DNA from 2 places in the Paenibacillus sp. SEL3 genome. Region 1 is predicted to be linked to the other one. Evidence: riboswitches for the same ligand, from Rfam matches in the RefSeq annotation. Region 1 holds a riboswitch; the other holds the start of a gene.
What was found. Region 1 has a riboswitch for glycine ahead of gcvT (glycine cleavage system aminomethyltransferase GcvT). Riboswitches for the same ligand answer to the same signal wherever they lie in the genome.
Positions count from the first base shown of each region.

Region 2: it holds a riboswitch for glycine, as region 1 does, so the genes downstream of both, ACYCS5_RS05490 (alanine/glycine:cation symporter family protein) here and gcvT (glycine cleavage system aminomethyltransferase GcvT) in region 1, are expected to answer to the same signal.

Region 1 covers NZ_CM137725.1:984,619-1,001,411, forward strand. The annotation lists gene ACYCS5_RS04690 (50S ribosomal protein L25) at 1-34, opposite strand, end outside; gene pulA (type I pullulanase) at 267-2,801, opposite strand; gene ACYCS5_RS04700 (amino acid ABC transporter ATP-binding/permease protein) at 3,069-4,724, opposite strand; gene ACYCS5_RS04705 (DUF454 family protein) at 4,717-6,870, opposite strand; gene ACYCS5_RS04710 (mannitol-1-phosphate 5-dehydrogenase) at 7,085-8,230, opposite strand; gene ACYCS5_RS04715 (PTS sugar transporter subunit IIA) at 8,227-8,661, opposite strand; gene ACYCS5_RS04720 (BglG family transcription antiterminator) at 8,658-10,736, opposite strand; gene ACYCS5_RS04725 (PTS mannitol transporter subunit IICB) at 10,818-12,296, opposite strand; gene gcvH (glycine cleavage system protein GcvH) at 12,723-13,115, opposite strand; glycine riboswitch at 13,509-13,608, shown strand; gene gcvT (glycine cleavage system aminomethyltransferase GcvT) at 13,785-14,885, shown strand; gene gcvPA (aminomethyl-transferring glycine dehydrogenase subunit GcvPA) at 15,011-16,366, shown strand; gene gcvPB (aminomethyl-transferring glycine dehydrogenase subunit GcvPB) at 16,363-16,793, shown strand, end outside.
Region 2 covers NZ_CM137725.1:1,152,876-1,169,668, reverse strand. The annotation lists gene ACYCS5_RS05515 (thioredoxin family protein) at 1-251, opposite strand, end outside; gene ACYCS5_RS05510 (beta-glucoside-specific PTS transporter subunit IIABC) at 508-2,364, opposite strand; gene licT (BglG family transcription antiterminator LicT) at 2,597-3,439, opposite strand; gene ACYCS5_RS05500 (LacI family DNA-binding transcriptional regulator) at 3,673-4,644, opposite strand; gene ACYCS5_RS05495 (glycoside hydrolase family 1 protein) at 4,858-6,315, shown strand; glycine riboswitch at 6,484-6,560, shown strand; glycine riboswitch at 6,579-6,673, shown strand; gene ACYCS5_RS05490 (alanine/glycine:cation symporter family protein) at 6,832-8,250, shown strand; gene ACYCS5_RS05485 (iron-containing alcohol dehydrogenase) at 8,309-9,481, opposite strand; gene ACYCS5_RS05480 (carbohydrate ABC transporter permease) at 9,630-10,457, opposite strand; gene ACYCS5_RS05475 (carbohydrate ABC transporter permease) at 10,480-11,355, opposite strand; gene ACYCS5_RS05470 (ABC transporter substrate-binding protein) at 11,389-12,672, opposite strand; gene ACYCS5_RS05465 (PTS transporter subunit EIIC) at 12,870-14,351, opposite strand; gene ACYCS5_RS05460 (MIP/aquaporin family protein) at 14,670-15,494, shown strand; gene glpK (glycerol kinase GlpK) at 15,527-16,793, shown strand, end outside.

The DNA.
Region 1 (16,793 bases):
CGGTCAGTTGAATACTTCCTCCATTAGAACTCATGATATACAACCTCCTTCAGGTTACCTTACAAATGATTTTCCTCCAAGAATCTTGCCTGTTTACCAGTCGTACTACAGGATGTAAGCCAGCTAGCTGGCAAAACTAAACAAGTCCATAATTCTATTTTACCCCTTTTTTCTGAAACTGACACACGTTTGCATAAAAAAATAGCATTTCTCGAAATGATCGAAAAATGCTATTTTTGTGTATATACGCAACCAAGCACGCAAGTCTAACCGGCCCGATTATCATTTACCAGTAACAAATATTCTTCTCTGCCACTATGAATCAGTACCTGCATCACAGACTGGTTCTGGTCTATATCAATATATCGATCTGCCTCAACATCCTTGGCATCCCAGTGATTAAGCCGGACAATGTAGCCAATTCGCTGTATATCAGGAGCCACCTGAATACGCGCTATTGCACGACCGTCATCCAAATCCCGAAATTCGACATGTCCGTCGCGATGCCCAGTTCCCCATACCCATACGTTCCAGCCAGTGTATTGCCGATCCGTACGCTCGTAGATCAGTTCAATCGTACGAAATGGAGCGACTTCATTATCGTTTCCAAGCTGCACATCTGTCAAAGCCATGGCTGTACCTGCAATTTCTTGATCTGTTCCCTCATCCGAGTCTTCCAATTCGTTCTCCGCCTGACGATTAGCCTGATCTTGTTCAGTCAAAAAGGAGACTCGTGCAGGTTCTTCCTGATCATATAACACCATCATTGACCAGCGCGATACAGTTACACGATGGCCTACGACTTCATACCGTGTCTCATTACCAGCCCCGTGTGCGTCCACGACCACATGCCAACGATCCGATTCCGCAGGCAATACTATCGTCTGCTCCGTATCCGAGCCGTTATAAATCACCACAATATGATTCCAGGCATCGCCGTTAGCATGGTGCCTCAAAGCAAAGGCCACCACATGCCCACTGCTTTGCAGCACTTCCATGTGCTGCTCCACCAGCTCACGTTGGTCCATTCGGAATGCTGGGTGGCTGCGTCGCAAAGCAATTAAGCCTTGGTAGTAATCAAACACGGGGCGAAACCTCGCCTTGTTATCCCAATGAATGGCATTGACCACATCTGAGCTCCGGTAACTATTGTGGTCTCCATATTTGGAGCGCAACAGTTCATCCCCTGCATGAATAAAAGGAATACCTTGAGATGTGAGTACCATGCCGTTGGCCAACAGGGACTTGCGCACGGTTTCGTCCTCTAGCAGGTTATTTTCATCCAGTTCCCCATACGGATCTGCTTCGGCAACAGCATGTTCAGGTGTCCTCCCATCCTGTGGCTTCCCCTGCTCCCATTGTGGAAAACGACAGTGCTCCCGCAAATGTCTTACCGTCAAAATTTTATCCCACAGATTGAGATTATCGTGGGCAGTTACATAATTGACGGTCTCCGATGGCTGAGCTGTGAAATCATGAATAGCCCCAAAAGCACCTTTGAGCACCTGCTCCTCCTGATGTTCTGCCCCCGTGGCAAACCCGCTTCCAGTACCGTCGCTATCCCCCTTAATAGCAGAACGGTAGTTGTCGTTAAAAACAGCAAAGCCTTTGTCCCGTTGTGTTCCTTTTAGCGTAAGCAAGGGTTGTGGAGATTCTCCTCCCGTCCAAGGCTCACCATAGATCAGCAGATCTGGACGCACTTCAGAGCGAAGTTCTTGCGTAAGCTGCACCACGGTTGGTGTATCAATCAGACCCAACAGATCAAATCGAAAGCCGTCTATATGATATTCCTCTGCCCAATAGCGTAGTGAATCCTTGATATACTTGCGCACCATCGGACGTTCGGTTGCCACCTCATTGCCTACACCTGATCCATTGGTGAGCTGCCCTTGTTCATCCGTGCGGTAATAATATCCAGGTACAACAGGCTCAAATGGCCCCTGTTCCACCGAATACGTATGGTTGTATACAACGTCCATAATGACACCGATGCCGGCAGAATGCAAAGACTGTACCAGCAGTTTCAGCTCTCGTATACGTGCCTCCGGATCAGCCGGATTGGAAGAATAAGACCCCTCCGGCACATTATAATGCTGGGGATCATAGCCCCAGTTATATTCAGTATCTAATTCCGCAAAGTCATTCACCGTATGAAAATCAGCTACTGGAAGCAAATGAACATGTGTAATGCCCAGTTCCAGCAGATGATCCAGCCCGATACTGTTCCCCTCAGGATCCTTCAATCCCGTATACGTAAAGGCCTCAAACCGTCCCTGAGCAGCAGATAAGCCTTTTTTCCCTGTATTAAAATAGGTATCCATCGAAAAATCACGCACATGAACCTCATAGAGAATGGCATCCGTCGGCCGCTTAAGGGTAGGCCCCGCATCCAATTCCCATCCATCCGGGTTGGTTTGAGCCAAATCAATGATCGCTGTACGTTGCCCGTTGGCTGATACCGCTGTGGCATATGGATCGGCAGCATAATGAACAGTGTTGTCCGCCCACTCCAGCCTGTACATGTAATAATATTTGTTCCAGTCACCTTCCAGCTCTATAGACCATACCCCTTGATCATCACGGATCATGAGAAATTCCTGACCCCCGCCGTGCTCCTGAACGTTCCCCTCCTGATCGTACGCCCCCGCATCGCTATACAACGCTATATGGACCTGCTTCGCAGTCGGGGCCCATACCTTGAACTTGCTGCCCGCAGGCGTATAAGTAAGACCCAAATCATAGCCTTCATATATGGGATATTTTGTGTGCTCAAGCTCTTTAAGCTGATTGAAATCTGACATTTCTGTTCACCACCCATTTCTGTACATCGGCTTACAGCCTCTGTTCATCCATCATTTATGATGTTTATGACTTGTCAATATACCTCAGGATTTGCAAAATCCTCACCTCATAGGCTATCAAAATAAGACAAGCTTGAAAAGCTGGATGATTTAAATAAGGATGACGCTCCCATTTCAACACGCACACTCCATTTTATGACAAAACGATGAACAGGCTACAGCTTTCGCCTTCAAAGCATCACATTTATTTCCCAGCTTTCATCACGTTCAGGAGAGTCGGCGGTTATCCATTTGAAAAATTTCGTCAGCCATTCGCATAGTAGAGCTTCGATGCGAAACAAGGATGATCGTTTTGTCTTGCTGCTGTTCTTTTAACGATTTTAAAATAATCGCTTCGTTCAAACTGTCCAAATTGCTAGTTGGTTCGTCTAGCAGTAAGAGGGGCGCATCATGAACAAAGGCTCTGGCCAGCCCCAAGCGCTGGCGTTCACCACCAGACAGCCTGTCCCCCAATTCTCCGACCCGGCTGTCATATCCTTGAGGCAATGTCATAATAAAATCGTGTACTGATGCCTTACGGGCTGCTTCCACAACCTGTTGATGTGTAGCATCCGGCTTTCCAATTTTGATATTAGCTGCAATGGAATCGTCAAACAGGAATGTATGCTGATCGACGTAGCTTTGCAAGCTTCTCAAATGTCGGGTCTCAATGTCCTTCAAATCGTGGTCAGATAGTAAAATCCCACCCTTCTGCGGGTCCCTGAATCGCATCAGCAACTTCAGCAACGTTGACTTACCGGACCCACTTTTACCCTGAATACCTATAATTAGCTTGTGTGGTATCGTGAGACTTACATCATTCAGCACCGTTTGACCATCGTATGCAAAAGTCACCTTGTCTATCTGCGCTCCAGTAAAGCCAACGGTCATTCCATTCATATTTTCTTCTACCTCCGGGCTCTCCTCCAGCAGACTTAGCACTCGCTCCCCGCTTGCCAGCGTTTGAAGCAAATTGTTGGACAAATTGCTCAGTGCGACCACCGGACCAAATGAACTAAACAGAGCAATGACTGAAATCAGCATACTTGTAAAATCCATCTGTCCTTTAGACATGCTATACAATCCAGCTAGCAGCATCAAGAATGAAAATCCGACTACAGCTGCATCTGTGACTGCTCTTGTGATGCCTTCATGATGCTTCAACTCTTTCTGCTTGGCATCCAACTGATCCGTACGACGGTTAATTTCATTTAATCGTTGTTCCCCTTGCCCATATTGCACAATTTCCTTCATCCCACGTAAGCTGTCCAAAAAATAACTGCTCAGCTGGCCGAAGCTGCTCCGGTATTCCATCCCTTGGCGCTTGCCCATACGTGTCGTAAGTAGGGGAATAAACAAACCGACGGTTATGTAAGCAAGCGCAGCAAGCCAGCCTAGCAGAGGCTCATAAGAACCGATAAAAAACACCATGAGCAGTGAGGTGATGATGCCAATCATTACAGGCGCTATCGTATGCGCATAAAATACTTCCAGCAGCTCAATATCACTCGTAATGAGTGATATCAGATTCCCCTTGTCCTTGCCTTCCAATTTGGCTGGAGCGAGTCTTCGCAGGGCTTGAAGCACCTTATCACGCAGTACAGCCAGTAGCTTGAAAGCGAGATAATGACCACTCATTTGCTCGCCATAACGGAATACGCCGCGCAGTACGGCACAAACCACAATCACCGTCAGCAAAAACGATAGGGTGTAGCCTGTCGTGATGCTCGTTGCTGTAAGCAGAGCCAGGGCTCCGAACACTATAATGCCAATAGCACAAACAAAACCAAGCACTCCTGTAACAATCGTGATGAGCAGTACAGGTAAAAGAGGACCCGCCAATACCAATAATTGGCCCATGATCCGTAATCCGTGTCTACGCATATACAGCCCCTCCTTTTACAAACTGCTCTACCTGGTGTTGACTGAGATACATCTCCGCATAATGTTCCTGCTGGCTCAACAGCTCATGATGCGTTCCCGATTCTGCCACCAAACCGTTTTGCAGCACATAGATACAGTCGGATTGAACTACATTTTCCAGTCTGTGAGAGATAAGAATCACTGTTTTTTGACCTGCCAGCGCATGTATAACCTCCATAATGCCTTCCTCACTTTCACTGTCAATGTTAGAGGTGGCCTCGTCAAAAATGTAGACACGACTATCATGTAGCAATGCTCTGGCTAGTGCTAGCCTCTGGCGCTGTCCTCCTGACAGATTGGCTCCCTGCTCTTCCAGTTCTGCTTCCAGACCTCCTTCTGAGAGGATAAAATCATACAGCTTCACTTGTCGCAAAGCTTCCAGCATGTGTTGCTCATCCGCGTGCTCATTGCCCATTTTTAAATTTGCTTCCACGGTGCCTTTAAAAATATAGCTGTTAAAACCGATCCAGGTCATATGACGCATGCGGCTTTCTTCCGAAATATCGGTAAGCTCGGTTCCTCCAATCGTCAGGCTTCCTCGATACCCCTCGTGATGCCCAACAATCAATCCGGCTACCGTACTTTTACCAGAGCCTGATTCCCCAACAATGGATACAAAGCTGCCCTGGGGAATATCCATGGATACATTTCGTAAGGTATCTCTTTCGTCGTAGGCGAAACTCACCTGTTCCAGACGAATATCTGTGGTTTCTATGCTTTTTTGTCCTTGGATAAGGTCCTCTGTGCTCAACATTTGGAATATTTTGTCACTTGCAGCCATTCCGTTCATGGCGATATGAAAGTAAGAACCCAGAAGACGCAGAGGAATAAAAAATTCTGCCGACAGCAAAACAATGATGATTGCTCCTGCCAAGCCAATTCGTCCAGAAGAATATTCGCTTACCGCGACCAGTACACCCGCAACGGCACCACCAAATGCGATAAGATCCATAATGGCCACGGAGTTAAGCTGCATAGTCAGCACTTTCATCGTCATTTTGCGAAAATCTTCAGCTGCTGTGTTCATTTCCTGATGTTTATCCTGGTCTGTTCCGTACATTTTGAGCGTAGTCAGACCTTGCACATTCTCCAAAAAGCTGTGGCCCAAATTGACGTAACTACCCCAATATTTCCGAAAAAGCTTTTTAGCCATCCTCATAATGACAATGATCGACACTGGAATTAAGGGAACGCAGATCAATAGTATAATGGCTGCTTTGAAGCTGACAAAAGAGAGGGTAATGAATAACGTTACGGGGGCAAGCAGACTGTAAAATAGCTGAGGCATATATCTACCGAAATAGGTTTCAAGCTGCTCTACCCCTTCTACAGCAACCTGAATAACCCCCGAGGTGGAGGTATGATCTGTATATGCGGGCCCTATCTTCAGCAACTTGCTGTAAATTTGCGAGCGCAGCGTTTTTTTAGCATTTACCGAAGCACGATAGGATAACATACTGGCTGCATAATTGCTCAGGCAGCGAACTGCAATAGCAGCAATAACAATGACCGTCATAGATAGAATCAGCTTGCGAGTCACTTGTCCTTCCCATGCCTGCTGCATAACAAAGGCCATAGACAACACAGCGGCTATACTCCCCAAAAGACCGATCCACTGCACAAGCACACCCCATACGATATATTTTCGAGAATGTTCCACTAGACCGAGCAGACGGCTGTCGACCATTTTAGACTTTTTTTTTGGAGTAGGTGCAGGTGAAGATGATGGTGTTATTTTTGCTGCAGCGTTTCTCACTGTTCCGATTCGGAATATAAAGTAATAATATTTAAAAAGGATGACCAAGACGATGAGCGTTTTGCCCCACACATTAGGGGTGAAAATAAAGCCTATAATCAGCATCGTTGACGCTAAGCCCAATGTCGTGATTTTCGTAGACAGCTTCAACGACCTTGTTTGAACAAAACTCTCTAGATGCTTTTGGTACAGGGAGGTATTCGAAAACCACTGGTGAATCCTTTCGGACCCCCGCATAAAGAAAAAGGTCGCGAGCAGCAGAAACGGTGTAGTCGGTAGCAATGGTAGCACTACACCAATAACTCCAAGCGCCAAAAATAAAAACCCTAAGGTAATATAGATCGGTTTCACTATAATCCTCCCTAATAGTTATAATAGTAATGATTTCATTTTATAGATAATGATAATCATTATCAATATAAACAATTTAAGCAGGTTGTTATGTGATGTAAATCACGCATATAAAAATCCTCTTGAAGCACATCTCTACAGAACACGCTAGTGTTGATGTGGATGCTTTGTCTTCAAGAGGATTATCGAAATCTAATGTTAGTAATACGTTGTTTTATGAATTTATAATATCATATTGCTCCAATATCTGCCGATGTAACGGGTGGTCTGCGGTTATGGAAGTATAACGCGTCAGCGCCACACCCAGCCCTTCGTTGCGGATCACCTGCTGAAGCTCGACTGCCTCGGGGTCTTCCGTAATATCAAATTTACAGGCAGCAGCCATTCCTAACGCCAGATGATCCGTCGGAATGCCATACTCCTGCGCTTGGAGCGCGGGACGTACAAGACGGTCATTGGGAGACAGCTTGCGTAATGGTGAACGTCCGACCCGAGTAACATCGTCTATTAGATTAGGGTTGCGGAAGCGATCCAAAATTTTAGAGATGTACTTCCTATGCTCCTCTTGATCCAAACCGAAGCGCTTCACAAGCACCGCTCCCGTTTCCTCCAGTGACCCTTGTATCGAATCCACCACCTTGCTATCCTTCATGGCCTCCTGAATGGTAGCATAACCTGCGGTATAACCAAGATAAGCTGCCACGCAATGTCCCGTATTTACCGTAAACAGCTTTCGTTCAATGTAAGGCTCTAGATCCTGCACGTACAGGATACCTTCGATTTCTTCATGCTCAGATGCCATTTGCGAACGATCCACCACCCACTCATAAAAAGGCTCTACCTGCACATGTAACGGGTCCTCGTGTTGCTGGATCGGCACAATCCGGTCTACGGCAGCATTTGGAAAATACACCGAAGCCTCAGCCTTGGCACGGGTCGCCTCATCCAATAGCGCAAAAACATGCTCTTTCAGTTGCGCACTGCCTCCGATTGCATTTTCACAGGCAATCACATGCAGCGGCCTCGCTCCTCGCTCTACCCGCCGCTTGATGCCCTCCGCAATGCCTGCTGCAATGTGCTTGAGGATGCTGACACCTACTGCGGTCGTTACCAGATCAGCGTGGTCTACCGCATCGGCTACAGCCGCTGCATCCTTGCCGTCAATCGCCGTCACATTCATGACCAGCTCCGTATCCTTTGTATCATTGGCTAACTCTACGGTGTATTGTTTACGACGGCGTAACTCGGATACAAGGGTGTCATTGACATCTGAAAAGACAACCTCATAGCCTGCACGCGACAGAATCAATCCGATAAAGCCGCGACCGATATTTCCTGCTCCAAAGTGGACGGCTCTCATAGCTCCAGCTCACTTTCGAACAGATCTATAATTTCCTGTGGGGTCACCGCGTTGCGAAGTTTCTCCATGTTTTCTTCCTCTGCACACACCACAGCAATACTCGTCAAAATCTCCATATGATCGCCGCCTTGTGCTGCAATGCCGATTACCATGTATGCTTTTTCTTCCCCAAAATCTACGCCTTGCGGAAACTGAACGATGGAGATGCCTGTGGATTGAATAAGCGTCTTGGATTCCTTGGTGCCATGTGGAATAGCCAGCCCGTTCCCGATATAGGTGGACACGATCTCCTCGCGTTCCAGCATCTTGTCAATGTACTCACTTGAAATATGTCCTGCATCCAGCAGGATTTGTCCAGCCATACGAATCGCCTCATATTTGTCTTTGGCGGTTGCATTCATTTTCACTTTGTCTATCGTCATAATACTCACGGTAGGTTCCTCCCTGTCCCTAATTTACTGTGGAAAAATCCAGCTAGCTCAATCGATATATAATTGACAATATGATCCCTGCTACCGTGTTCCAGTAGCGTAACCATGTCTTCCTGCAAGAGTAATGCACTAATCTCGCTCAATACCTCCAAGCTTTCTCTCGGCAGCTCACGAGGTCCCAACATGAGCAGCACGCATTCTACCTGTTCGCCTGTATCCGCCAACAGCGGCTCTGCCAGCTTATACAAGGTAAGCGAAGGTTTGCGAATATAGTGGCTACGCGTATGAACTAAAGCAATGGAGGTATCAGAGATCACCTGACTACCTTGGCGCTCTCTTTCCATGAGTTGTGCAGCAACCGCAGAAGGCTCTGTAACATTCCCCCGCCCCGCCTCCAACATGCATATAGCCTCTACGGTCGCCGCCATATCCATCTCCTGATTTTCCAGCGGGTACACTTGAAATTGCTGTACAATGTGTACAATTTCATCGAGACTTTTCCGCAGACCGGTAAGCCACTCCATGTCCTGACCGGGCTGAACAACCTGTTCCTGCTGATGGTCATCAGGATGATTGAGTGTAATATGCTGGATAAATTGACGCAGGCGATCACTCTCCTCCTGCGTCAGCAGCGGGCTGATCTTAAGATAGCGATCTGGTTCAAGCGGTAGCTCTACTGTCGAAATGATCAGATCATAATCCTCCTTGGGGATCCGCGCCGCCTCGTACCATGAGGCCCTATCCACAATTTTGATCTGTGGCAGCTCTTTGGCGAGCCTTGTTGCCAGAAGTCTGGATGAACCAATGCCGCTCGTGCAGACTACGATGGCCCGCACCTCCCGCCGCAATTGTCGCAGCCGCTCCAGCGAAGCGCCGAAATGCATGACGAGAAATCCGATCTCTTCATCAGGGACTTTCATTTCTGTCATGTCTGCTGCAGCCTTTTTCACTGAGTCGAATAAGCTGCTGTAATCCTTGCGGATTTGCTGAAGGAGGGGATTACGAATCGACTTGCCTTCCTTCAAACGTTTGAATACCGGAGCCATATGGGCAATCAGTCCTTCACGCAGAACACGGTCCTCTTCCAATGGCGTGCCTGTTTCTTCCTCCACACGACGAATCAACTCATGAACCGACTCCAGCAGTACAAGATCATCGAGCGGCAGCAGCCGGGTAGAATGATCCTCGGCATCACGGAACAGCAGCCTGAAATAAGATCGTTCCGGGTCCGGAAAGTTTATATCCAGCGCCGCTGACAATTCTGCGCATATGCGTTCTACCATAGCTGTACGCAGCATGATATTCTCATCCGAATCTGTTTTTAAATAGGAGAGAAGAGGATCCATAACATACCCGAGTCGTAGACGTGCCAGCGAAACGCAAATCTGAATCAGCAACTCCATATATTTGCTTTCCACCATGTTTTCCAGCCACTTTTCATGGGGCTGCCAGAGGGCCTTTTCCACGATCAGCAAGTTCCCTCTGCCAATCATCTCCAGCAATTTGTCGGAGACACGGGTCACAGAACGAACCTCTCCCTGGCTGGAAAACAGATCAGATTCATCCAAATGTTCGAGGGCCAGCTCGGAAATCGCCCGTCTTTTGTCTATCTCCCGTCCGGTAATCTCGACACCGTATCCCCGTCTGCGGACAAGCACGAGCCCTCGATCTCCGATCCAGTCTTGTAATTCGTCCAGATCATGACTGACCGTAGTTACCGTGACTTTCAGATCTGAAGCCAGCGCCAGCAGCTTGATCGGCTCCCGTGTATCCAGCAGCATGCAGAGAACCACGATCTTTCTCTCCTCAGCCGAATATTCGTCTGGATTCGTATGCAGCAATTGCTTTCGCAGGCATACAAGCTGAGCTGGGTCTGCATCTATACAGATACCAATCCCTGACTTTTTCTCCAGCTTCACCTCATGAGCTGCCAGCCAATGCTCGACTGCGCCCAGTTCCCGATGAACCGTCCTTGTGCTGACATTGATCTTCGTGGCAATTTCTCCGGCTGTAACCTCTTTGGACTGCTCCAGAAGATATTCCACGATGTCACGTTGTCGTTTCGTAATATTCATAAGCGCATACCGTTCCTTCCCAAGCTCATCCCTCCAGCAGGAGACGTACACTGCATACAGTCAGCCTGACTAAGACGGGGATTAAGAATCGGATTTCAGACGTTCAACCAGCGCTTCGTATTCAGGACTCTTCAAAAAATTGTCAATGGAAATGTGCTCAGCTTTCGGAGCTACTGTTTTAGCCCGGTCTGTCAACGTTTTTTGCGTAATGACAATATCCGCATCCTGTGGAATTTCACTGATTGCCGTATTCGTAACTGTTACGTCTACGCCCGCCTGCTTCATTTTTTTGCGTAAAATCGAGGCACCCATCGCGCTTGAACCCATACCTGCATCACAGGAAAAGACAATCTTGTTCACTTCGGATTTATCCTTGAGCGTTCGATCTGCGACAATCTCGGCAGCACGATCAGATTCGTGGTTATCTTCCATTACAGTGGCGTTAGCACTGGCACTCTTGCTTTGATTTTTCATATCTTTCAGGCGAGATGCAGCTTCCTCCAGCCCCTCTTCTTGTTGCTTACCTGTCTTGAGTAACACTGCTGCAACAGCAAAGGATACGACCGCAGCAGCGATCACCCCGCTCAGCATTGGCAAATATCCACCTTTTGGCGTCATTAGAAAATAGGCGATGATACTACCCGGTGAAGGAGCAGCAACCAGTCCGGCACCTGTCAACATGAAACAGAAGGTTCCCACAACACCGCCAGCTATAGCTGCAAGAATCAGAATCGGCTTCATCAAAATATAAGGGAAATAAATTTCATGAATCCCGCCGAAAAAATGAATGATGACTGCGCCAGGAGCTGACGACTTCGCAGAGCCTTTACCGAACAGACAGTAGGCCAGCAAAATACCAAGCCCCGGCCCAGGGTTGGATTCCAGCATGAACAGTACGGATTTGCCTGTTCTTGCAGCTTCCTCCAACGCAATCGGACTCAATACTCCGTGATTCAGCGCGTTGTTTAAAAATAATACTTTTCCGGGCTCAATAATGAGGTTGACAAGCGGCAATAGCCCCGCGTTCACGAGGAACTGTACCCCTGCCGACAACACTTGACTGATCATTTGTACAACCGGGCCGATCGCCACATGGGCAAGCAGTGCTAGAATGGCACCGATAATCCCGGCCGAAAAATTATTGACCAGCATTTCAAAGCCTGATCTGACTTTGCCTTCAATGGCCTTGTCGAACTTCTTCAATATCCACGCAGCCAGCGGACCAGCTACCATCGCGCCCAGGAACATCGGGATATCGGCTCCTACTATGACACCCATCGTCATGATGGCACCGATCACACCTCCACGCTGTCCGTGAATCATCGTGCCCCCTGTATAACCAATCAGCAGCGGCAACAAATAATTTTTCATCGGATCAACCAACTGTGCAAAACCTTCGTTCGGGAACCATCCGGTCGGAATAAAGAGTGCCGTAATCAACCCCCACGCAATAAAGGCTCCCATATTGGGCATAACCATACCGCTAAGAAAACGGCCAAAACGCTGTACGGCGACACGAGTGCCTCCTTTTGAACTTGGCTTTGCGTCCAATGTACTCATATTCAAATCCTCCTTGTAGGTAAGCATCACTACCTTTTCTTAAAATTCATACTAAATGACAGCGCTATCTTCATCAACGAAATGAAAACGTACTTTCGTCATGAACGTTGATGACAACATTTAAATTTAAATTATCCAGGAAGATATTATACCTGCATAATTCTTCTTAATATGACCTGTAGCTATAGAAATTAGTCGAAAAACCGTGCTGGATTATGTATGATTCCTATATGGGGACAACCCACTATATCAGAACAACACACGTAATTACGTTTTCAAAAAAAGACAAAAAAATAGCCGCTACGTCAAATCATAGCGACTATTTTATACAAAAATCGAGCAAACTAACGATGCTCTTATTCAATTAAAAATCAATATAAAATTCCGAATAACACGCTATTATTTCATGCTGCATTGCTCTATTTATTACTCCGAAATCAACTGCTCATACTGATCCGCCGACAGTAGTTTGCCCAATGCTTCCTCCACATCTTTATCCATCTCTACTTCTACCATCCAACCTTTGTCATAAGGAGATTCATTCACTAGCTCAGGTGTACCTTCCAGCGCTTCATTCACTTTTAATATAGTTCCCGTCACCGGAGCAAAAAGGTCGGATACCGTCTTCACCGATTCAATCGTACCGATCTCCGCTCCCTGCTCAATCGTTACTCCCGCCTCAGGTAATTCTACAAAAACAATATCACCCAGTTGGTGCTGTGCAAAGTCTGTAATACCAATCCGCACCGTTCCATTCTCTGTCCGCTGAACCCACTCATGTTCGTCTGTATACCAAAGTTGCTGCTTCACTTCACCCATTCTGTTCCCCTCACTTCCATATGAATAAAATCGCATTTGCTCACCTGTATTAGACAGGTTAAGATTATGACAATAAGAACACTCATGTCAATAATACTAACAAAAATACTTCATATCACCTCCTATAGCGCTCTATATAAAAATATAATAATTTATAACAAACGCTTACATATCCTTATTTATATATTAAATGTTTTTTCTATTGTTTTTGATGACATTTTTATTGACATTTTGAATGAATTTGCGTATTAATGGGTTATAGCAAATACTTTGGGAAACACCCCGACAACTGCAAACGCGGATGAACGCAGAGGGAGAGACTGCCAAAAAGATTCGCATAGCTGTTGCCGCTTGTGAGACAGTTGTGCACGCGAATCGGATCAAGTTGTTATCTGCAAAGCCAGGTAATATACTGCTGATCCCGAAGGTAGCGCCGAAGGAGTAAGCCTGCATTGCAGGTGAATCTCTCAGGCAAAAGGACCTCTGCCGGACGCATCTCTGGAGAGCATTCGCTATTGGAGCGGATCACCCAAGAGGAAACCCGGTACATACCGGGGTAACTTTCTGGTATCAAGGACAGAGCTGAAAAAAGAGTATAGACTGCTGTCTATACGTTTTTTTCGGCCTGTCTTTTTTGTTTTGCCGATCACACCGGATAGGAGTGGAAACATGACTAATTTGCGAAAAACACCGCTATATTCGTCCTACGGGACGCAGTCTGGGGTTCGTTGTATTGACTTTGGCGGCTGGGAGCTCCCCGTTCAGTTTAGCGGTATCCAAAAGGAGCATGAGGCCGTCCGGCAACGTGCGGGTTTATTCGATGTATCGCATATGGGTGAGTTTTTGGTTGAAGGCAAAGAGGCCGAAGCTTTTCTACAAAGGGTGACCACGAATGATGTCAGCCAGTTGGAACCAGGTCAGGCACAATATTCACTCCTGTGTTACCCCGATGGAGGTGTAGTAGACGACCTGCTTGTTTACTGCAAAGGACCGGAGCGCTACATGCTCGTTGTGAACGCCTCCAACATTGATAAGGATTGGGATTGGTTACTTCGTCATGTGCCTGCATCCGTTCACATGGAGAATGTGTCTGATGCAATAGCATTGCTGGCATTGCAGGGACCGGAAGCAGCACGTATTGCCGCAGCCGTGGCAGATACGGATATTACGAATCTGGCATCTTTCCACTTTCATGAGAACGTGCCATTGTTCGGAGCAAAAGCACTCGTCTCACGAACCGGATATACGGGCGAAGACGGTTTTGAATTTTACGTACCTGCCGCGGAAGCACCCGCCGTATGGGAGGGTTTGCTTCGTTCCGGTGAGTCGTATGGGCTGATTCCCGCTGGACTTGGTGCTCGGGATACACTACGCTTTGAGGCTCGGTTGCCGCTATACGGACAGGAGTTATCTGCCACAATTTCACCACTCGAAGCCGGTCTGGGTTTCTTCGTCAAGCTGAATAAAGGAGATTTTATCGGTAGAGAAGCACTTCAGCGTCAAAAAGAACAAGGGGTTCCTCGTAAATTGATCGGGCTGGAAATGATTGATCGCGGCATCCCACGCGCCCATTATCCGGTATTCGCAGAAGGACAACGCATCGGTGAGGTCACAACGGGGACTCAGTCGCCCACCTTGAAGCGTAATCTGGGCCTCGCCTTGGTGGACAGTCGTTTTAGCGCCCTCTCCACACCGCTGGAGGTTGAGATTCGTGGCAAACGCCTGCGTGCCGAGGTAGTGGCAGCACCCTTTTATAAACGCCCGCGCTAATCTTAAACTCTCTTCATTCCAATAAAGCAAACATGTCAGATATGAACTTCCGGGTTTTTCAGCTCACACTTTTTTATTAGCTAATTACGATTTAAAATTTTGCTTTTCGAAAGGAGCCAGAACCTATGAAGCAGCATCGTTATCTCCCTATGACTGAACAAGATCAAACCGAAATGCTGCGTGTGGTGGGTGTATCATCCATTGATGATTTATTCAGTGACATTCCAGAGGCCATTCGATATCAAGGGGAACTCCCTCTTTCTTCTCGACTCGATGAGAAAGCCTTAACCCGCCACTTGGCCGAGCTGGCTGGACACAACGCCAATACAGACACACATGCCAGCTTTCTTGGCGCAGGAATTTATGATCATCATATTCCGTCGGTCATCCAGCACATCACTTCACGCTCGGAATTCTATACAGCCTACACCCCCTATCAGCCGGAAGTAAGCCAAGGCGAGCTACAAGCCATTTTCGAATTTCAGTCGTATATTTGCGAATTGACGGGCATGGCTGTAGCTAATGCCAGCATGTACGACGGAGCGACTGCACTGGCGGAAGCGGGCTCACTGTCCGCCGCAGCTACCCGCCGTAAACAGCTTATCGTATCGAGGTCCGTCCATCCAGAGGCACGTCAGGTATTGGCAACCTATGCACGCGGATTGAATTTGGACATCGTGGAGATCGGCTGTTCGGACGGTGTAACGGATGCTGATGCGTTAGCGGCGGCCGTATCGGAACAGACCGCGGCTGTTTTGGTCCAAAGCCCCAACTTTTTCGGAGCCGTGGAAAATCTACAGCCGATGGCTGACCTCATCCATGCACACAAAGGTCTTTTGGTCGTCAGTGCCAACCCACTGGCACTTGGCTTGCTGGAGACACCCGGCAAACAGGGCGCGGATATTGTGGTAGGAGACGCGCAGCCACTTGGCATCTCCTCTTCTCTCGGCGGTCCGACTTGTGGATACTTTGCCGTTTCTCAGGCACATATGCGCCGTATCCCCGGCCGTATTGTGGGTCAGACCACTGATCGCAATGGTAAACGGGGTTTCGTGCTGACCTTGCAAGCCCGGGAACAGCATATCCGCCGCGAAAAGGCCACGTCAAACATTTGTTCCAATCAAGCATTGCTAGCTTTATCTGCATCTGTATACTTATCTGTTATGGGTAGACAGGGGATCAAGGAAGTAGCCGAGCTAAATTTGCATAAAAGCCGATATGCCTTAGAGCAATTGCTGAGCTTGAAGGGCGTAACTGCCTCGTTTAACGCACCAACCTTTAACGAGTTTGTCCTTAGACTGCCTGAGGGTACAGATATGAGCAGACTCCAGACCGAGCTGCTAGCTGCTGGATTTATCGCTGGCTACGATTTGGGCCGGGACTATGAGGAACTCGCTGGTCACATGTTGATTGCCGTGACGGAGCAAAGAACCAAAGAAGAGATTGACCAATTTGTGCACACCTTGGGGGGATTGCTATGACACATACCGGACAGGATCAGAAACAAGAGCTGTTAAAGGAACACGATCAAGCGCTCATTTTTGAATTGAGCCGTCCGGGTCGCATCGCCTATTCCCTTCCCGAGTGCGACGTTCCCCGTCGCCCGGTGGCAGCGCTTTTGCCAGACTATGCGCTGCGCAGCGAACCTGCAGCATTACCCGAGGTATACGAAGTAGACGTTATTCGGCATTATACCGCCTTGTCCCGGCGCAATTTTGGCGTGGACAATGGATTTTATCCGCTCGGCTCCTGTACGATGAAATACAATCCGAAGGTGAATGAGGATGTCGCCCGATATACAGGCTTCGCCAAAATCCATCCATGTCAGCCCGAGGAGAGCATCCAGGGTGCCATGGAGTTGCTGCATACGCTCCAAAATGATTTGGCTGCGTTAACTGGCATGGATGC
Region 2 (16,793 bases), 170 kb from region 1:
TCGCCACAACTCGGTCTGCCGACATAGACAAACACACTTTGATCCTGCTGAATCAAACGCTTAAAACCATCTAGTGTAACCGCATTCAAGTGGTCATATATTTCGGGATAATTGCTTTTGCTTGCTTGGATCTCTTTATCTTTCTGCTGAACAACCTGCTCCAGATCTTGAAATTTAACTACAGCTGAAATAGCGATACCAATGAGAAGCAATACAATGACACTTAACCCGGCGATATATCCTTTTTTCACAGAAACCCTCCTTTTTTTACAATCTCAAACTTACAATAAATGATTTTTTCGTTTTTCACTGTAACACTTGTCTCATTATGTATAAAAAAGAAGCTTTCCCGTAGGGAAAGCTTCTTTAGTCAGCATTTTGCATAATTCGATTCCCAACGCTTGTAAGTACAGTATATAGACGAATTAAAGCATTTCGATCTATATACTGCTGATTTGAAAACGCTCCTGGGATTTATGCAAAATGCCCTAGTCTGATAATTAAATGTTAGACCACAACAGTCAACAAGTAATCCTCACGCTTCACTTCAGTTTCCATTGTGTTCAATACGTCCAGGTATTGAGCGGAATTTGTTACGATAATCGGCGTAGTCGTTGTATAGCCTGCCGCCTTAATTTGTTCGATATCAAATTCGAGCAACAATTGCCCTTGCTTCACTACATCACCCTCTTTGACGCGCTTGTCAAGGAATTGTCCTTTCAGCTTCACTGTATTCACACCAACGTGAATCAGAATTTCTGCTCCGTCATTGGAAGTAATACCGATGGCATGTCCGGTTGGGAATACGGTCGTAATCGTTCCATTGACAGGAGATGTCAGCACACCCTCTGTAGGATCAATAAGGATTCCTTTCCCCATAGCACCTGAAGCAAAAGCAACATCAGAAGATTGTTCCAAAGGCAATACTTTACCTTGCAGTGGGCTTACGAGAATTTCTTTCTCGATTGTCACTTCTTTCTTTATAGGCGCAGCTTCTGTTTTTGCAGTTTCTTCTTTTGGATCATCAAAGCCCAAAATCATAACCAACACAACTGCGAGTACAAAGGCAACGAGCAAACCGATGACTACCCACAAGAATCCAGTTCCAAAATAAGTTGGCAGCGCCAGTAAACTAGGTAGGGAGAAGGATTTTGCAGTCGCTCCGCCAGAAGCGATAATAGCGCCACCAATACCACCGGATATGCAAGCATAAATAAAAGGCTTTTTCAATTTCAAAGTTACACCATAAATCGTTGGTTCTGTAATCCCGAATACAGCCGCCAGTGTAGAGGAACCCGCCAAAGCCTTCATTTGAGTATTTCTAGATTTCAGGAATACCCCCAGTGTTGCACCGGCTTGAGAAAGTACGGCTGCTGTAAGCATCGGAAGCATCGTGTCATAACCCAATGTAGCAATATTGGACAGCATAATAGGAACGAAGCCCCAATGTACACCGAAAATAACAAACACTTGCCAGAATGCACCAGCCACAGCTCCGGCGATCAATGGGCTTAAATTGTATACCCATGTAAAACCGTTCGCCAAGCCTTGACTGATCAGGTTACCGACTGGACCAAAGGCCAAAAACGTCAACGGAACAACAACTAGCAGTGATAGCATAGGGACGATAATGTTTTTAACCGATTGATGAACAAAGGAATTAAACCAACGTTCCACATAGGACTGTACCCATACCGCGAGAATAATTGGGATTACGCTGGAACTGTATTTTATCAGAATGATTGGAATCCCGAGAAAAGCCAGTTTTGCCGGATGGTCCACCGCTGCAATAACATCCGGGTACACGAGTGCTCCAGCAACTGCGACCGATACAAAGGCATTTGTCTTAAATTTACGGGACGAAGTAATAGCCAGGAATATAGGCAAGAAATAAAATACGCTGTCCGAAGCGGCGTTCAAAATGAGATACGTACCGCTTGTAGTATCAATCCAATGAAGCGACGCAATTAAGGCCATAATCCCTTTGAGCAAACCTGCTCCGGCAAGAGCACCCAAGAGAGGTGAGAAAATGCTGGAAATGATATCGACCGCTTTGCCGAGAACATTTGTTTTTTCGGAAGATTCTTCCTTTTTGGCATTAGGATTGTCTGCATCCTGCAAATTCGTTTCTGCCATCATATGCTCAAATACTTGACCTACATTGTTGCCGATGACCACTTGGAACTGGCCGCTGCTTTCCACCACTGTAATGACACCAGGTGTTGCTTCCAGTGCAGCTTTGTCTGCTTTTGTGCGATCTTTTAATTTAAATCTCAAGCGTGTAGCGCAATGGAATACGGAATTGACATTCTCTTCGCCGCCAACGAGAGTCACTATTTTTTTAGATAGTTCTTTATCACTCATATTTAGAACTCCTTATGGGTTATTCTTGCTACTGATAGGGTTTACCGTTTACATTTGTTGCTAAGATGCGCCGGCATGCATCTTTTTAACCTTGTAAACAAGAAAAACCTAAACTCGTGGTGAAAACTGCGCACTCTTCCTATAAGGGAACGTCGATTTCACCATCAGTTTAGGTTTTGCCTGCCTTACCAGTCACAATCCATGAACGATGAGGGGTATGAAGTTGTTAGTCTTATATGTTATTACGCTCAGTTACCCGATGAATATGGATAGTTAGATATACGTATTCATCCTTGCTTAAATATTGATCGTATGTTTTTTCCAGATACTCATTGATCTTTTGGGCGCAAGCAAAAGCTTCGGTATACGTCTGCTTCACCTGGTTGTACAAGAATTCTTCACCACTGTGAATGACTTCTTTACGAATCACTCGCATCGCAAAATATTGCAAATGTGTCAAAAATCTCGAATAGCTAAAAGAAGACTCATCCAGCACAATCCCGTAATGGTACGTAATAATGTTCAATATATGTTGGACAATCTCGGTCATTTTCAGTGTAGATTTCATTTCGTTACCGTCAATCCGTGCATTCACCATATGCAATGCAATAAATCCCGCTTCATCTTCGCCCAATTTTACTCCGAGCGTATTTTCAATTTTTTGGAGAGCATCCAGTCCAACTGCAAATTCTTTTTTGTAAAAGCGTTTAATTTCATACAGCATCGCGTTTTGGAGTGCCAGTCCTTTTTCTTGCCGTTGTATGGCAAAATGAATATGGTCGGTCAACGTTAAATAAATATTATCGCTTAACTCCGTATCCAACACTTCTGTTGCATGGGTTACGATTTCATTCACGACCTCCAGATGAGATACAGGAATATCGTTCAGCAGCTCGGTTAGTTTGGCCGTGAACTCGTTTTCATTTAACATGAAAATCTTATCTATTTTATCATCATCGACTTGATCGCCAGCCACCTTTTTGAAGGAAATACCTCTTCCCATCACGATGACCTCTTTGCCTTTATCGTTTTTAGTCAATAGGACGTTGTTATTGAGCACCTTCTCAATAATCATTGAAGTTCCCCCTCCCATCCTTTACCAATAAAAAATGCCTAAGCACAATTCAATACTATTGTTAGCAATAGTACTCAATTGAACTCAGGCATTGCCCGCATCACCGGTCACAATCCTTCGATATAGTGCTATTGTAGCACAAAAAAAAGCGATTTCAACATTTTTTATTCTGTTTCGACAAAAAACATTTTATATCAAGACCCTTTTGCCTAATTTGCAAGTAAAGCGTTACCTTATGTGGTCGTACGTTCAATGAGGCTGTACTCTAGCGAATGAAGCTCCATTTGGCGTCCAATCAGCTGGGGGGAAAGCATGAAAAAAGCATTTTGTGCTTGAGCCATGATAGGATTTTGAATCGTTGTAATCCCCAACGTATGCGACAGCTCCGTGTTATCAAACCCAACAATCGCCAGATCTCCCGGTACGTTCAGCCGTTGTCTGCGTGCTTCGCAGAGAATGCCCACAGCTACATAATCGTTAGCACATAAAATAGCCTCTGGGAATTCCCCCCGATGCTGTAACAAATCCCGTACGACCTGTTCGCCATCACGGATATTATAAATTGAAGAGTGATTCCAGTGTTGCAACACTGGCAGATTGTGCTCACTCATGATCTGTTCATAGGCTCGTTGTCTGCTATGGGTATTGATGCTGCTCGGACGACCAAAAGCATTGGCTATACGGGTATAGCCTTTTTGTATCAAATGCTTTAATGCTAGCATGTAACCTTCATATTGATCCATTGCGACGGAGCGAATATCGGTATGCTCCATTCGTTGCCAGGCCACGATCGGGCCATATTTACAATAGGTACTCAAAAAATCAGTGTCATTCACGCAGGAAATGATGACCAGCGCGTCGACTCTTTTTCTTTTTAAATCTTCAAAAGCTTGAAGCTCTTTCTTTTTGTCTTCTCCCGAAGTATAAATAATGGTCTGGAATTCATATTGTCCGGCGATTTCTACAAAGCTGTCCAGAAAAGCAAGAACAATTTCATTAATCGTTGAAGTGATGATACCAATCTGAAGCGTCTGACCCTTGGATAGGGAAATGGCATTCCGATTAGGAACATAATCTAATTCCTGCATGATTTTCAAAATCTTAGCTCTTGTTTCATGACTGACATGGGGGGACTGATTTAATACTCTGGATACCGTAGCCTTGGAAAAGCCCGCCAGTTTTGCAATTTGATCAAGATTCGACATGGTGCTTCTCCTCACATAAGAAAAAAATACTTGACATGAAACGCGTTACAACAATTAGGATGCTTATGAGGGCATTACATCTATTTTAAAGCATCTGTCAATGCATTTCAAAGGAGAACGGTTACCGTTAGGTATGGATTCACATTTGCAGCATTTGATGGGATTACTTAGGCCAAAGTGAAAATCTTATATACGGAAAGAGGTCTTTATACCATGACGAAGATGCTAAAAGGATTTCCGAAAAACTTCTTGTGGGGCGGGGCAACTGCAGCCAACCAATTGGAAGGTGCTTTTGACGTAGATGGAAAAGGCTTGTCCAGCGCAGACATGATTGCTTATGTACCCAAAGCGGAACGTAAGAACGATCACGCTATAGAGATTTCGTCCGAGCGACTCGAAGACATTTTGGCAGGCAAAGTCAATGCCCGTTTCCCAAAACGTGAAGGTGTGGACTTTTACCACCACTACAAAGAAGATATTGCATTGTTCGCTGAAATGGGCTTTAAAGTATTTCGTATGTCCATCCACTGGTCGCGGATTTTCCCGAATGGCTATGATCACGAGCCGAATGAAGCAGGATTGCAATTCTACGACAATGTATTTGATGAGCTACGCAAATATAATATTGAGCCCTTGGTAACATTGTCACATTATGAAACACCGCTAGGTCTGACTCAGAAGTATAATGGCTGGCTGGGTCGTGAAGTCATACAGCATTACGTCAATTATGCCGAAACGGTGTTTACACGCTATAAGGATAAAGTAAAATACTGGCTGACCTTTAATGAAATCAATGTAATGACCATGAGTCCGTTCACCGGTGGCGGTGTGGTTATTGACCGTGTAGAAAACAAACAGCAAGCGATATATCAAGCATTGCATCATCAATTTGTAGCTAGTGCACTGGCAACCAAACGGGGACATGAGATCATCCCGGGTGCTCAGATCGGCTGTATGTTGGCACGTATAGAAAGCTATCCACATACGTGTAACCCAGCGGATATACTGAAAGCCCAGCATGAAAATCAGATGAACCTATTCTTTACGGATGTGCATGCCCGTGGGGAATATTCCAACTATATGAATCGTTATTTTGAAGAAAATAATATTGTGATCCAGACAGAACCCGGCGATGACGAAATTTTGAAAAATAATACGGTTGATTTTATCTCATTTAGCTACTACATGACCTTGACCGTATCGGCAGGTCCAGAAGGCGAGAAAGCAGCAGGAAACCTGATTGGCGGCGTGAAAAATCCGTATCTGCAGTCCTCCGACTGGGGATGGCAGATCGATCCGATCGGCCTGCGTGTTACACTGAATACGTTTTATGATCGCTATCAAAAGCCTCTGTTCATCGTGGAAAATGGCTTGGGTGCATATGATAAGGTGGAGGAAGATGGCTCTGTGCATGACACATATCGCATTGATTACTTGCGTCAGCATATTGCCCAAATGAAGGAAGCGATTGCCGACGGTGTTGATCTGATTGGTTACACCAGCTGGGGCCCTATCGACCTTGTGAGCATGTCTACTTCCGAAATGTCCAAGCGCTACGGATTTATTTACGTTGATCTGGATGATGACGGTAACGGAACGCTCAAACGCTCCAAAAAAGACTCTTTTAATTGGTATAAAAATGTGATAGCAACCAACGGTGAAGAATTGTAATTCCATATCATCTCGGGCGGGTATAGCAGAGGACATCCTAAGGATGCGATCTGCTGTACCCGCTTTTTTGATAGACTCAATAATAATATTTCAGAGGGCTTCACAAACTTTTCACTTGTAATAAGCTGAAAGTTTTCTGTATAATGAATAAAAATTTCATATGTCTGGTTGATGTTTGCGGGAGATGGAACGAAAGTTCCGACCGAAGGGGCAAAACTCTCAGGTGCTTAGGCTGTTTACAGCCACAAGCGGGGACCGTAAACGGACAGAACTCTGGAGAGACCCTTAATTGGGCGCCGAAGGTGCACCGCAGAGAACATCTGCTTAAACTCTCAGGCAAAAGGACAGAGACGCGAATAACCTGTGACAGGGAATGCCCTAGGCTTTTTTATGAGCTATTAGAGGCAAAACCTGCACAAGATGGTTGTATTTTTTCGTGCCTTTAACCTCTCCAGGAGTCGAATCAGCGGATTTGACTCTTTTTTGTTTTCTAATATGCTGGAGGAGCGGGTTGAAATGAATTTGGTACATGTGTTAGAAACGATTGACAGCTGGATATGGGGAGCGCCGCTTCTTATTCTCGTGATGGGCACGGGGTTGTGGCTAACGATCCGCTTGAAGCTGCTTCAGGTTATTCGATTGCCTTTGGCGCTCAAGCTAATTGGTAAAGCGCCGGACGAAGGTAGCGGAGATGTAAGCAGCTTCGGTGCATTGAGTACGGCACTGGCAGCTACTGTAGGTACAGGAAGTATTGTTGGCGTGGCGACAGCGATCAAGCTGGGTGGGCCCGGTTCATTATTCTGGATGCTGGTTGCAGCTTTTTTCGGGATGGCAACCAAATATGCGGAAGGATTATTATCCGTTAAATACCGTGTTAAAGACCGGAACGGACAATTTTCGGGTGGTCCGATGTATTATATTGAAAACGGACTTGGCCGCCGTTTCAAGCCGCTGGCGATGTTGTTTGCCTTTTCTGGTGTTCTTGTAGCCCTATTTGGAATCGGTACTTTTCCGCAAGTAAAGGCTATCGTTTCTTCGACGGAAAGTAGCTTTGGAGTGCCAACGGTAGTTACAGCGATCATTATTTCCGTGTTAACTGCTGTTGTTACGATTGGAGGACTCAAAAGTATTGCCAAGGTATCCACAAAGATTGTTCCATTCATGTCGGGGCTCTATATCGTAGTTTGCTTAATTGTACTCATTAAGTTTGCAGGAGAGCTTCCTCATGCGATTGCTTTAGTATTACAAGGGGCCTTCTCGACCACATCTGCAACGGGTGGATTTGCCGGAGCGACGATTATGTTGGCGATGCGAAGTGGAGTTGCCAGAGGTATTTTTGCTAATGAAGCCGGTTTGGGAAGTGCGCCAATTGCAGCAGCTGCTGCTAAGACGAAATGGCCTGCAGAACAAGGGTTGATATCCATGACAGGCGTATTTATCGATACGATGATTATTTGTAATCTGACGGGATTTACGTTGCTGGTTACGGGAATATGGAGTGGAAATGACGATGGAGGTCTGATGACCCAGCATGCGTTTTCCAGTGCCTTTCCGGCTGGTGCAGAACTCGTGACGATTAGCCTTATTTTATTTGCATTTACAACGATACTGGGCTGGAATTACTACGGGGAACGTTGTGTTGAATATTTACTGGGTGTCAAATGGATTAAACCATACCGTTATTTGTTCATCGCACTTGTGGCAGGAGGTGCGTTCATCAAGTTGGAAGCCATTTGGCTGCTGGCAGATATCTTTAACGCAATGATGGCTTTCCCGAACCTGATTGCACTGCTTGGCTTATCGGGAATCGTAGTTGCAGAAACCCGAACCTATATGGATTCTTTGTATCCTAATAAGAAAAAGGGTATTCTTGCAGGTACCCATGTAGGGGCTGCTATCCAAGTAGAAGAAAAGGGACAAACGGTTAATTCATAAATTCCAAAAGGGAGTGTCTTCAGCCACCATAGGCTTGAGGACACTCCCTTTTTAAATGTTATAACGATGCGCGCAAAATAGCTAAAATATCTCCTTGATTAAGCTTTTTATAGTTACCGAAGCCTCCGTATTCCATTTCACGGGCTGCAATGTTTGCGATTTTTTCCAATTGCTCATCATTAATATTGTAATCGGCCAGGGTGGAAGGGGCACCGAGACTTGTCCAGAATGCAGTAAGACGGTCAATACCTTCCAAGGCGATTTCTCTATCTGTTTTACCTACGGTGTCTAAGTCAAACATACTGAGCATCAGCCGTTTCATGCGTGCAGCATCCTGATCCACCGTATGTCTCATCCAGTTGGGGAATAGGATCGCTAGACCGCCAGCATGAGGAATGTCATATACAGCTGATAATGCATGTTCAATCGTATGCGAAGCCCAGTCCCCGAAGTAGCCCATTTGCAGTGTTCCGTTAAGAGCAATCGTTCCGGCATATAAAATCGTTTCACGATGCTTGTAGTTGTGCAAATCCTCCAGCAGTTTAGGTGCAGTTTCAATCACGGTTTGCAGCACGGAAAAGCACATACGATCTTGCAACGGTGTATTTTTAACATTGTGAAAATACTGTTCAAACACATGGCTCATCATATCCACCATGCCATATACCGTCTGATCACGTGGCACAGAGAAGGTGTTTTTTGGGTCCAGAATCGAAAACTTCGGATGCGTCACCGCGCTGCCCCATACGTATTTTTCGTTCGTTTCCCAGTTGGTGATGACAGAATCCGGATTCATTTCTGAACCGGTGGCGGCGAGTGTGAGGATGGTGCCGAATGGTAGAGCCTCGGTCGGCATGTGCTTTTTGTTGATAATATCCCACACATCGCCGTCATATTTAGCCCCTGCTGCGATGGCTTTGGTGCAATCAATAACGCTTCCGCCGCCTACTGCAAGTAAGAAGTCGATGTTTCCATTTCGGCAAATGTCGATGCCCTTCTTAACGGTAGACAAGCGCGGATTCGGCTCTACGCCGGACAATTCATGAATGTTAAGATGTAGCGGCTCTAACGCGTTTAATACCTGGTCATACAGACCATTTCGCTTGACACTTCCGCCTCCGTATATCAGTAAAATATTTTTGCCGTAATTCAGCAGCTCCTGCTGCAGTTCTTCAATTTGATTGTCTCCAAAAATTAATTTGGTGGGGTTATAATATGTGAATTTGTTCATCTGGAAAGTTCCCCTCAGTTCATAGTTCATGTTCAAATCGTAAATCGCTTAACCTGATTGCCTGTTGAATACCTAACTTTACCATGTAAGCTATTTGAAATGACGATTAACTATTATACATGAAATGAATAAGGGAATTCAAATAAATCTAATCTTTGACCGCTCCGGCGGCAAGATCGGAAATAAACTGGCGGCTAATGAAAAGAAATAAAATTATAAGTGGCAGTACAGCAAGCAGGGTGCCCGCAATGACCATCGCATAATCCGTATTGTATATCCCGTTTAATTGTGACAGTGCAATCTGGAGCGTGAATTTACGCTCATCCGTTAAGACGATTAGCGGCCATAAATAATCATTCCAGGCTCCTATAAAGGTAAACGCGCCGAGAAAAGCGAACGCAGGACGTAGAATAGGCAGTGCTACATTTAAGTACAGCCGAAAAAAGCTGCATCCGTCCATCCGCCCCGCATCCAGCAGCTCCTTTGGAATGGATTCTTCCGCATATTGACGAATCCAGAAAATGCCGAAGGCATTTACCATCCCCGGGATAATAAGCGCTTTGAACGTACCTACCCATCCAAAGGTGGCCATCATGACAAAGGAGGGGACAAGCGAAAGTTGTGAAGGGACCATCATTGTAGCTAGCAGAACGATAAATAGCACTTTTTTGCCCGGAAAATCAAACTTGGCGAATGCAAAACCTGCCAGTGAATCGAAAAACAGAACCAATAAGGTAACAGAACCAGCTACAAAAAGGGTATTAAAAAAGGCTCCGGCAAAATTAATCTGCTGCAATACTCTCGTTATGTTATCCAAGAAGTGGCCGCCAAACCACAATTGCGGTGGAAAACGATAGATGTCTGAAGTTGTACGGGTTGCCATAACGATCAGCCAGTAAAATGGAAACATCGACAGGATGATTCCCACCAACAATCCGGCATATAAAACAAAGGATTTTGCACGTGTCTGCATCATGTTGTGAAGCTCCTTCCCATCGTTATTTTTTACCTTGAACGAGTTTCCAGTTTATGATGGAGAATAGAGCAATGATGAGGAACATTCCCCATCCGACGGCTGCACCATATCCAAAATAGTTGTTAATGAACGACTCGCGGTACAGGTATAAAACGATGGTCATGCCACTTGCCCCGGAACCGCCGTCATTACCGACCAGGACCTGTGGCTCGGTGAAGAGTTGCATACCGCCGATGGTGGACGTAATGACCGTAAACAGAATGACTGGGCGCAGCATGGGGATAGTGATGCGGAAAAAAGCTTGTGCTCCGGTTGCTCCGTCTATTTTGGCGGCCTCATACAGCACATGCGGAATACTCTGAAGTCCGGCCAGATAGATGATTGCGTTATAGCCCATCCATCTCCATACGACCATAGAAGAAATGGCAATTTGGATACCCCATGGCACATTCAGCCATTGAACCATGGGCAGTCCCAAGAGTTGCAGAAGGTAGTTGAGAAATCCGAAATTGTTGGCAAATAAGGCACCAAATATGATGGCGACGGCCACAATAGACGTCACATTGGGCAGGAAGAATCCAACTCGCCATAAGGTGCGCATTTTCACAAATGGGGCATAAAGCAGAAAGGCAATAATCAGTGCGAAGAATAGCATTGGAATTGTTGCATACACCCAGATCACAAAGGTGTTGCCTACAGCCTGCCAAAATTCATGATCTGTTACAAGGTAGCGAAAGTTGCCCCAGCCGTTGTAGGTCATGTCTCCGATTCCGTCCCATTTGTGAAACGCCAGGTATAATGAAAAACCAATCGGAAACAGTCCAAAGATGCCAAACAGCAGATAAAACGGCGAGATCGCAGCATAAACGGCACGGTGCTTCCAGATTTCTCTCAGCATATTGTCCACACGCCTTTTTTGAATTTTGTTTTTTTATCGCTGTAATTCCCGTTCGATTCGTTCCATGGTTTCCGTCCATAATGCATCAGGATTAGCATCCTGCTTGGCAACATTAGCAAGGCGACGGGTCACAATGCCGTGGATGACAGGGTAGCGCTCGCCGAAATAGCTGCTTTTCACATGACGTGCGGAGGCGGCGAAGATGAGTCCGGTGGCCTGACCCCCAAAGAAAGGCTCGGGTGTCCCCATGATAGGATCGTTATAGACGCCGGGAGTGGACGGGAACAGACCGATTTTGTGGTAGGCTTCCAACTGGTGTTCCGGGTTTTGCAGCCAGGTCAGGACTTCAAAGGCTTCTTTGGGATGTTTGCTGGATTTGAGGATAGAAATGAACGAACCACCCAGGTTGCCGTCTCCTCCAGGAGCACGGGCGACTCTCCATTTGCCAGCTGTATCCGGCGCGGCCTCTGTGAGAACTTGCTTCATCCAAACAGCCCCTACAAAAGAGGCAATTTTGCCGTTATTGACCGAAGCGTTCCATTCGGGAGTCCAGCCATCCGCATTGGCGAGCAGATGCTTCTTGTGGAAATCGACAGCGGTTTTCCAGCCCAGACGGATGTCAGGAGATTGATTGCCAATATAGCTGCCATCCGGCTTGAAGTAGAGGTTTGTATGCTGAGCGAGCACTTGATTGTAAACGTTTACAATATTATCAGCCAAAAACGAACGGCTTCCGAATTTCTGCTGAAGTTGTTCTCCGGCTGCCATGTAATCATCCCATATGCGGATCGAGGCACTAACCTTTTCAGGATCACTAGGCAAGCCTGCTTGCTTAAATAGATCGCTTCGATAGAAGAGGGCAGTAGGCCCAGTATCCATGGGAAATGCAATCATTTTACCATCAGGAGTGATCCCCTGATTCCATTTCCATTCCAAATATTGATCTTTTAGGCGGTCTGCTCCGAGCTCCCTTAAATCATAAAAACGATCCGCACTTGGAAATAGCTCCACCATCCAGTCGTTCAGAGCTACGATGTCTGGTTCACCAGAACGAGCTGCGAGCGTTGTCTTCAGTTTAGCTTTGAAGTCACCACCTATTTTTTGAGTTTTTAATTCAATGTTGGGAAAGTGTTTTTCCGCTTGGGCGAGTAGTTCATCATCAATGGAACGGTTCCAATACCATAATGTAAGCGTTATCTTTTTTCCATTTGACAAATTAGTTTCAGATGATTGACTTTCAGAGAACGAGGGTCCACTACAAGCACTGAACATAGTGAGAAAAGCAAGACATAATACCAACCATTGTACTGTCTTCACATCATTTCCCTCCTTGCTGTCTGAGATAATCTGCCTGCTAAACAAGTTGTAAATGGTTTAGCTCCATCATATGAAGCTGTTACCCATTTATGTGCATTGCCTTAACCAAAAACAAAAAATTTGAAACGTTTATCCATAAAAAAAAGCACGTGCGTCTGTTATATGAAGAACGCACGTACTTAAGTTAGGGATTCAGCTCATGACATCAACCGCAGTATTTCATCTTTCAGAATTTCGGACCGAGTCCCGAAAATAACCTGCAGGGTACCGTTACCAAGCCTGATGATTCCCGACGCTCCGAGCTGCCTGAGAGCTTGATCGTTAACTGCTTTGTCGTCTTTGACGACAAGACGCAGCCGTGTGATGCAGGCATCAATGCTTAGGATATTGTCCGAACCGCCGAGATAGGTTAGTACCCTGCCTGCCTGACTGGACGGAGTGTCGGATGTAGCGTTTGCTTTTTTATTGGGTACAGATTCGTTAGCCTCAGACAGGAGACTGTCTTCTCCATCATCTTCACGCCCAGGAGTTTTTAGGTTGAATTTGAGAATGATAAATCGGAACAGAAAGTAATAGATGAGGGCGAAGACAAGCCCGACCGGGATCATTCGCAATGGGTGAGTGGAGAGTTTCATATTGACCAAATAGTCAATGAGTCCTGCTGAAAAGGAAAAGCCCAGTTTGACATCCAATAGGTATACGACCAGGCCGCTCAGGCCTGTCAGCAGAGCATGAACGCCGTAAAGCAATGGTGCAATGAACATAAACGAAAATTCGAGGGGCTCGGTAATTCCGGTCAGGAACGATGCCAGCGCAGAACCGATGAAAATGGAAGCGACGGCTTTACGTTTTTCCGGTTTAGCCGTATGGATGAATGCGAGAGCGGCTGCCGGGAGAGCAAACATCATAATAGGGAAGAAACCGGACATGAATAGACCAGCTGATTTATCGCCTGCAAAGAAACGGGTCAGGTCACCATGAACAACTTCGCCAGCTGCATTCGTATAGTTACCAATCTGAAACCACGCGATTGAGTTTAGTACATGATGCAAACCGAGCGGGATCAGCAGCCGATTGGCAATCATGAATACCATTGATCCGATTCCGCCAAACCCGACAATCCAGTTGCCGAAGGCTGCAATCCCATCTTGTACCGGACTCCAGATCATTCCGAGCAGAATGGCCAGAATCATGGTCGTGAAGGCGGTAATCATGGGGACAAAACGTTTGCCTGAGAAGAAGCCAAGCCAATCCGGGAGCTGAATATTATGATATTTTTTAAACAGAAAAGCAGACCATCCACCGATAAAAATACCACCCAATACGCCCATGTCCAGCTTGACGTCGTCTGGAATATATGCAAATATACCCGGCACTGCCGCCAAAATACGGGTCAACACCATATAGGCAATGACTGCCGATAATGCGGCTACTGCGTCGCCTGCCAGACCAATGGCAACACCAATGGAGAAAATGAGCGCAAGGTTACCGAAGATAGCCCCCGCCCCCTCGTTCAGAAAAGGAGTGACATAATGATTCAGAAATCCGCCAACTACGGGACCAAACGGTATATCCGTTTCATAATTAATCAGAGCTAATCCTTGCAAAATCCCTGCGGCGGGTAGAGTAGCTACTGGAAGCATTAACGACTTGCCGATTTTTTGCAGAAATTTCAGCATAACATTCTTCCCTTCTTCATCGAGTTTGGGAGTGTCGTATTCATCCTGAAATCCTTACTTGTGCCCATTTTTTTACATCATAAATCGGGGGATCTAACATGGTCAACGATTATTTTAAGCTATGAAATGACGTAAATCCGCAGTTGACATCGCTTACATGCTTATATAGTATCAAATTTAAGTTAATAATCGTGACGGAGACAAGAGAGCCACGCAGACATCCCATGGTACAGCACAGGGTTGATTTGTGATGGCTTTTCTTTTTTTTGTGCGATGAAAGCGATCAAAATCGGGTGATCTATTGAGGAGGTAGGTTGTATGTCGCCATACGCAGCCGAATTCATAGGGACAATGATTCTTATTGCCCTAGGTGGCGGAGTGTGCGCAGGGGTGTCCCTGAAAAAGTCATTTGCCCACGCTTCCGGCTGGATTGTGGTCGGAATGGGTTGGGGGCTTGCGGTAGCTATTGCGGTGTATGCAGTGGGTCAAATCAGCGGAGCGCATTTGAATCCGGCAGTTACACTCGCGTTGGCATTTCAGGGTAGTTTTCCATGGCAAGATGTATCCGGCTATATTGTGGCTCAGCTTCTTGGGGCCATGGCGGGTGCGATCATCGTCGTTTTGCATTATTGGCCCCACTGGAAAGAGACGGAGGACACAGCAGCCAAACTCAGTGTATTCGCGACAGGACCAGCTATTGATCATCCGTTTGCCAACGTGCTTAGTGAAATGATAGGTACTTTCATCTTTGTTCTTGCTTTACTGTCGTTTGGCGCCAATTCATTTACAGACGGCCTGAAACCGCTGATTGTTGGTTTTTTAGTTGTCAGTATCGGTTTATCCCTTGGAGGCACAACGGGCTATGCCATCAATCCAGCGAGGGATTTTGGGCCGCGTCTGATGCATTATTTACTACCGATTCCCGGTAAGGGAGCATCCAACTGGAAATATGCCTGGGTGCCCATTGTAGGGCCTCTGTTGGGTGGATCTTTCGCAGGGCTGTTTTATCAGGCTGTTTTTAAGGGGAGTGTGACTCCGGCTTTCTGGATTTTACTAGGGATCATCGTGATTGTACTCTTGATTACCTTCCGTATGAGTCGTACTTATAAAAATCATAAAACGGATCACAAACTTACAGCGTAAAAACGATGGATTTACACGGGGAGAGATGAACAATGGGAAAATATATTTTGTCACTAGATCAGGGAACGACAAGCTCAAGAGCGATTTTGTTCAATAGCGAGGGAGATGTAGTGTACTCGGCTCAGCGAGAATTTCCGCAATATTTTCCTCATCCCGGCTGGGTAGAGCAGAATGCGAATGAAATCTGGAGCTCTATTCTCGGAGTCATTGCCTCCTGTCTTTCCGAATCCGGTGTAAAAGCAAATCAAGTGGCTGCCATCGGCATTACCAATCAGCGAGAATCGGTGGCTGTGTGGGACAAAAATACAGGAGTGCCCGTATATAATGTACTCGTATGGCAATCACGCCAAACCTCGGACATCTGTGAAGAATTGAAGCGACAAGGGCACGAGGAACTGTTTCACAGCAAAACAGGGCTGCTGATCGACCCGTATTTTTCAGGCACTAAAGTAAAGTGGATACTGGACCATGTAGAGGGCGCGCGGGAAAAGGCGGAACGAGGTGACCTGTTATTCGGTACGATTGACTCGTGGCTGATCTGGAAACTATCCGGCGGAAAGGCACATGTGACGGACTACTCGAATGCAGCCAGGACGCTCATGTACAACATTTATGAGCTAAAGTGGGACGAAGAGCTGCTGGACATTCTGGGTGTTCCGAAAATCATGCTGCCTGAGGTAAGACCTTCTTCTGAGGTATATGCGCACACCGTGGATTATCATTTCTTCGGTCAGAATGTACCGATCGCCGGTGCAGCAGGTGACCAGCAAGCAGCCTTGTTCGGTCAGGCATGTTACGAAAAAGGGATGATCAAAAATACTTACGGCACAGGCTGCTTTATGCTAATGAATACGGGGGATCAGCCTGTTGAATCTAAACACGGCCTGATTACGACCATCGCTTGGGGACTGGAGGAAGGCAAAGTGCAATACGCACTCGAGGGGAGTGTGTTTGTAGCGGGGTCGGCGATCCAGTGGCTGCGAGACGGGCTGCGTATGTTCCGTGAAGCGAAGGACAGTGAGCCTTATGCCGCTCGTGTTTCGTCTACGGAAGGAGTGTATCTTGTCCCCGCTTTTGTCGGACTGGGGAGCCCCTACTGGGATAGCGAGGTGCGCGGAGCGATGTTCGGCCTAACACGAGGGACCACGAAGGAGCATTTTATCCGCGCCACATTGGAGTCACTCGCTTATCAGACCAAAGATGTGCTTACAGCCATGGAGATCGATTCAGGTATTGCGGTGAAGACGCTGCGGGTGGATGGAGGAGCTGTATTGAACAATTTTCTGATGCAATTCCAGA